DNA from 2 places in the Streptomyces sp. NPDC058221 genome. Region 2 is predicted to be linked to the other one. Evidence: riboswitches for the same ligand, from Rfam matches in the RefSeq annotation. Region 2 holds a riboswitch; the other holds the start of a gene.
The links. Region 2 has a riboswitch for cobalamin ahead of metE (5-methyltetrahydropteroyltriglutamate--homocysteine S-methyltransferase). Riboswitches for the same ligand answer to the same signal wherever they lie in the genome.
Positions count from the first base shown of each region.

Region 1: another riboswitch for cobalamin. It lies ahead of ACFVW8_RS13770 (ribonucleoside-diphosphate reductase subunit alpha); the one in region 2 lies ahead of metE (5-methyltetrahydropteroyltriglutamate--homocysteine S-methyltransferase).

Region 1 is NZ_JBHVWF010000033.1:25,248-28,432, reverse strand. It holds gene mctP (monocarboxylate uptake permease MctP) at 1-668, shown strand, start outside; gene ACFVW8_RS13775 (GNAT family N-acetyltransferase) at 782-1,294, shown strand; cobalamin riboswitch at 1,348-1,485, shown strand; gene ACFVW8_RS13770 (ribonucleoside-diphosphate reductase subunit alpha) at 1,627-3,185, shown strand, end outside.
Region 2 is NZ_JBHVWF010000101.1:15,950-19,134, reverse strand. It holds gene ACFVW8_RS27195 (hypothetical protein) at 1-77, opposite strand, end outside; gene ACFVW8_RS27190 (SDR family oxidoreductase) at 452-1,180, shown strand; cobalamin riboswitch at 1,275-1,492, shown strand; gene metE (5-methyltetrahydropteroyltriglutamate--homocysteine S-methyltransferase) at 1,655-3,185, shown strand, end outside.

The DNA of each region.
Region 1 (3,185 bases), on a different contig from region 2:
AGCTGGCGATCCCGCAGCTCTTCGAGAACATGTTCCCCGACTGGTTCGCGGGCGTGGCGTTCGCCGCCATCGGCATCGGCGCCCTGGTGCCCGCGGCGATCATGTCGATCGCCGCGGCGAACCTGTTCACCCGGAACATCTACAAGGACTTCCTGAAGCCCGACGCGACACCCGCGCAGGAGACCAAGGTCTCCAAGCTCGTGTCGCTGCTGGTGAAGGTCGGCGCACTCGCCTTCGTCCTCACCATGGACAAGACAGTCGCGATCAACTTCCAGCTGCTGGGCGGGATCTGGATCCTCCAGACGATGCCGGCCCTGGTCGGCGGCCTGTTCACCCGGTGGTTCCACCGCTGGGCGCTGCTCGCCGGCTGGGCGGTCGGCATGGTCTACGGGACGGCCGCCGCCTACGGCGTCGCCAGCCCGACCCAGGCGCACTTCGGCGGGTCCTCCAAGGAGATCCCGGGCCTCGGGGAGATCGGCTACATCGGCCTCACGGCGTTCGTGCTGAACATCGTGGTCACCGTCGTCCTCACCTTCGTCCTGAACGCTCTGAAGGCCCCCGCCGGGGTCGACGAGACCTCTCCGGGCGACTACACCGCGGACGAGGGCGACCCGGGCGTGCAGACGGAGCTCCCGCCGGCCACGGCCGGGGCGCCGGGCGGTCACTGACAACGCCGGTACGGGCCGTCGCACCCCCACACGCAGGGGGTACGGCGGCCCGTCCGTGTGCCCGGCGGAAAACACTTGCGGGCACGGCCCGGGGGTGCGGCAGACTTCCGCCCATGGACATGACGATCCGGCCGGTCGAGCCCGCCGAACACGCCCTCCTCGGCGAGATCACCGCCGAGGCCTATCTCGGGGACGGGCTGCTGGACTTCGGTGCCGACGATCCGTACCTGGTGCACCTGCGCGACGTCGCCCGGCGGGCCGCCGAGGCCGAGGTGCTCGTCGCCGCCGACGCGCGGGGCCGCATCCTGGGCGGAGTCACCTACGCCCCGCCGGGGAACCGGTGGGCCGATATCGCGGCGCCGGACGAGGCCGAGTTCCGGATGCTCGCGGTCTCCCGCGAGGCCCGGGGAGCCGGGGCCGGTGAGGCGCTCGTACGGGCCTGCATCGACCGCGCACGGGGCACCGCGGGGGTCACCGGGATCGTCCTGTCGACGCAGCCGGCGATGCGCGGCGCCCATAGGATCTACGGGCGCCTCGGCTTCGTACGGACGCCCGAGAGGGACTGGAATCCGCTCGACGACCTCAAGCTGCTGACGTATCGCCTGGCGCTTCCGGCGACGTCATAGCGTCACACCAAATATCCCGCGCGACACAACATGTGGGGGCTGCCGTATCCGGCTGCCCCCACATGTATGCTCGTGCTCGCTGTCGCCGCAGGGAAATCCGGTGCGAATCCGGAACTGTCCCGCAACGGTGTGTTCGGTGTGCTTTTGGGCACCCCTGAGTCCGAGGACCTGCCGACAGCACATCCGGCTCGACCGATCCGGATGCCCAGACGTCCGGGCCTCGTGGATGGGCCGGTGGACGCCGTACGGAGTGCCGCCAGGACCGGGGCCCGGCTCCGCCCGGCTGCCCCCGTTCCCCCGCCGGCCCCGAGCCGAGCGAGGGAGAGCACCACGTGACCATCGCGCCAGCCGATCCGGTTTCAGCGGCCGAATCAACGGGATCCACGAGCGACGGACCGGGAACCGCACTGCTGCGGACCCTCACCGACCTCACAGCGGATCTGCCCGACACCGACCCCGGACGCGTCGCCGCCGCCGCGCTCCGCGGCCGCAACGCCCGGTCGGACGAGGCCGAGCTGCGCTCGCTGGCCACCGAGGCCGCCGCGGGCCTGATCTCCGAGGACCCCGCCTACTCCCGGCTCGCCGCCCGCCTCCTCACCCGCTCCATCGCGGACGAGGCGGCCGGCCAGGGCGCGACGTCGATCGAAGCCTCGGTCGCCGTCGGACACCGCGAGGGCCTGATCGCGGACCGCACCGCCGAGTTCGTGACGCTCCACGCCGCCGCGCTCGACGCCCTGGTGGGGCAGGCGCTCGCCGACGGCGCCGACGACCGCTTCGGCTACTTCGGCCTGCGCACCCTGTACAGCCGCTACCTCCTGCGGCACCCGATCACCCGCCAGGTCATCGAGACCCCGCAGCACTTCATGCTGCGCGTCGCCGCCGGACTCGCCGAGGACACATCCGAGCGCGCCCTGGACGAGGTCGCCGCGCTGTACCGGCTGATGAGCCGGCTGGACTATCTGCCCTCGTCCCCCACGCTCTTCAACTCCGGTACCCGGCACCCGCAGATGTCCTCCTGCTACCTGCTGGACTCACCACGGGACGAGCTCGACTCGATCTACGACCGCTACCACCAGGTGGCGCGCCTGTCCAAGCACGCGGGCGGCATCGGCCTCTCGTACTCCCGTATCCGCGCCCGCGGTTCGCTGATCCGCGGCACCAACGGGCACTCCAACGGCATCGTGCCGTTCCTGAAGACGCTCGACGCCTCCGTCGCCGCGGTCAACCAGGGCGGCCGGCGCAAGGGCGCCGCCGCCGTCTACCTGGAGACGTGGCACGCGGACATCGAGGAGTTCCTTGAGCTGCGCGACAACACGGGCGAGGACCAGCGGCGCACGCACAACCTGAACCTGGCGCACTGGATCCCGGACGAGTTCATGCGCCGCGTGGACGCGGATGGCACCTGGTCGCTGTTCTCCCCGGCCGATGTGCCCGAGCTGGTCGACCTGTGGGGCGACGAGTTCGACGCCGTCTACCGCGCGGCCGAGGCCAAGGGCCTTGCGCGCAAGACCATGCCGGCGCGTGAGCTCTACGGCCGGATGATGCGGACGCTGGCCCAGACCGGCCAGGGCTGGATGACGTTCAAGGACGCCTCCAACCGGACCGCGAACCAGACCGCCGAGCCCGGCCGGGTCGTGCACTCCTCGAACCTGTGCACCGAGATCCTGGAAGTCACCGACGACGGCGAGACGGCCGTCTGCAACCTGGGCTCGGTCAACCTCGGCGCGTTCGTCGCCGACGGCACCATCGACTGGGAGCGTTTGGACGCCACCGTCCGTACCGCCGTGACCTTCCTCGACCGGGTCGTCGACATCAACTTCTACCCGACCGAGCAGGCCGGGCGCTCCAACGCCCGCTGGCGGCCGGTGGGTCTGGGCGCGATGGGCCTCCA
Region 2 (3,185 bases):
GCGGCCTGCTGATCGGGCGGGTCCCTGGGAATCGGCTCCCCGCTGTCTCCGGCGTCTTTCGGGTGAAGGTCGTTCACTGCGTTCTCGCTTCCTCCGGCAGGTGCGGTGCCCGGTGCGCGTACCCGGGTGGCCGGCGATGATGCACGGTCCTGCCGGAACCTGTTGGTCACTGGTCAGCGGTTACGGTGCTCCGCCGCAGGTCTTCGGCCACCTGCCGGCTCCGTCGGCGCGCGGCCTGCTGCGGGCGGGGCAATACATTCGTCCCACAGGAGCGCGGATCACGCTCCTCGAGAGAACGTGGCTCGGCCACGACCGGTTCAGCATTCAAGCGGTGACCGTGGGAGCGGAGATCAACCGGCCGCAGCCCGTGGGCGTGACGGGCGCGCGACCGGGCCCCTCATTGCCATTTCGGACATATCCTCCATAGGGGGTCTCTACGGAAGGGCGTGCCATGAAATTCGCTGTCATCGGCGGTACCGGGTTGATCGGGTCCCAGGTCGTCAGGAATCTGAACGCCGAGGGTCACGAGGCGATGCCGCACTCGCAGTCCACCGGAGTCGACGTCATCAGCGGCAAGGGGCTCGACGAGGCGGTGGCGGGGGCCGATGTCATCGTCAACCTGACGAACTCCCCCACCTTCGACGAAGCCTCCCCGGCATTCTTCCGGACCTCGATGGACAACCTTCTGGCCGCGGGCGGCAAGGGCGGCGTGGACCACTTCGTCATTCTCTCGATCGTCGGCGTGGACCGGGTCCCGGAGCTGGACTACTACCGGGCCAAGGCACTCCAGGAGGAGATCCTCGCCGCCGGAACGATCCCGTACTCGATCGTCCGCGCAACGCAGTTCATGGAGTTCATCGACGCGGTGCTGTCCTGGACCACCGAGGGCGACACCGTCCGGCTGCCGCCGACGCCGATCCAGCCGATCGCTGCCGGGGACGTGGCCGAGGCAGTCTCCGAAGTCGCCGCGGGCACACCGCTGCAGGGCATCCGGAACATCGCCGGCCCCGAGGTCTTCACCCTGGACGAGCTCGGGCGGCTCACCCTGTCCCACAAGTCCGACCGCCGCACCGTCGTCACCGATCCCACGGCCGGCATGTTCGCCGCAGTCAAGGGTGACGTGCTCACGGACAAGGACGCCCGCCTCGCCCCCACCCGCTACGCCGACTGGCTCGCCTGAACCTCCCGCCAGGACCGCCGGGAGACGGCCCGGACGTTGCGCAATTCACGTTCCGGAATGTGAACGACGGCGCCCGGGACGTGGACGACCCTTTAGTCTGGCCCGTGCAGCTGGTTCGCCCTGTCCGCCAGGCAGGCGCGTCGTAAGAGGGAACCCGGTGGAATTCCGGGACTGCCCCGCAGCGGTGAGTGGGAACGACCGCCGTCATACGCACTGGATCCGGCCGGATCCGGGAAGCGACGGCCAGTAGGAGTCTGCCCCCGGCAGAAGTGCCCGCGAGTCCGAAGACCTGCCCGTTGCCCGCACGCGACCCACTCGCATGCGGATATCCCGGTGACCTCGTGGGCGGGTCGGCGTGCATACCGGACGGAGCACCGCGCCGAAGGCGCGCCAGGCACCCGTCCGGTCCGTCACCCCTTCGTGTCCGCGTCCCGTCCCGGGATGTTCAGGAGTCATCTCGCGAAGGAGATTTCCGTGACAGCGAAGCCCGCAGCCGCGGCAGCACGAGCCACCGTGTACGGCTACCCCCGCCAGGGCCCCGACCGGGAACTGAAAAAGGCCATCGAGGGCTACTGGAAGGGCCGGGTCACCGCCGACACCCTCCGGGAAACAGCGGCCGGCCTGCGCCGGTCCAACTGGAGGCGGCTGGTGGACGCCGGCGTCCACGAGGTGCCCACCGGCGACTTCTCGTACTACGACCACGTCCTGGACACCAGCGTCATAGTCGGCGCAGTCCCCCAGCGGCACCGCGAGGCCGTCGGAACCGACGCCCTCGACGGCTACTTCGCGATGGCGCGCGGGACCCAGGACGTGGCTCCGCTGGAAATGACCAAGTGGTTCGACACCAACTACCACTACCTCGTCCCCGAACTCGGCCCGGACACCGTCTTCACCGCCGACTCCACCAAGCAGGTCACCGAGCTCGGGGAAGCCCTCACGCTCGGGCACACCGCCCGGCCGGTGCTCGTCGGCCCCGTCACCTACCTCCTGCTGGCCAAGCCCGCCCCGGGGGTACCGGCCGGCTTCGAGCCGCTCGCCCTGCTGGACCGGCTGCTGCCGGTGTACGCGGAGGTGCTCGCCGACCTGCGTGCCGCGGGCGCCGAGTGGGTACAGCTCGATGAGCCCGCTCTGGTCCAGGACCGCACCCCGGCCGAACTCGACGCCGCCGCCCGCGCCTATGACGGCCTCGGCAGCCTGACCGACCGGCCCAAGCTGCTCATCGCCTCCTACTTCGACCGGCTCGGCGACGCCCTGCCCGTCCTGGCGAAGGCCCCGGTCGAGGGCCTGGCACTCGACTTCACCGACGCGGCGGCCGCCAACCTTCCCGCTCTGGCCTCGGTGGGCGGACTGCCCGGCAAGCGGCTCGTCGCAGGCGTCGTCAACGGCCGCAACATCTGGATCAACGACTACGAGAAGTCCCTCTCCACCCTCGCCACCCTGCTGGGCCTCGCCGACCGGGTCGACGTGGCCGCGTCCTGCTCCCTGCTGCACGTGCCACTCGACACGGCGGCCGAGAAGGACATCGACCCCCAGATCCTGCGCTGGCTCGCCTTCGCCGAACAGAAGACCGCCGAGGTCGTCACGCTGGCGAAGGGGCTGGCACGGGGCATCGACGCCGTCGCCGGTGAGATCGCCGCCAACCGCGCCGACCTCGCCTCCCGCAAGAACTCCCCCCTCACCAGCGACCCCGTTGTCCGGGCCAGGACGGCGGCCGTCACCGACGCCGACGGCCGCCGCTCCCAGCCGTACGCCGAGCGGGCCGCGGCCCAACGCGCCCACCTCGGGCTGCCGTTGCTGCCGACGACGACCATCGGTTCGTTCCCGCAGACCAATGAGCTGCGCACGGCCCGTGCCGACCTGCGAGCGGGCCGGACCGACACCGCCGGTTACGAGGAGCGGATCAAGGCCGAGATCGCCGAGGTCATCTCCTTCCAGGAGAAGGCCGGCATCGACGTCCTGGTGCACGGCGAGCCCGAACGCAACGACATGGTCCAGTACTTCGCCG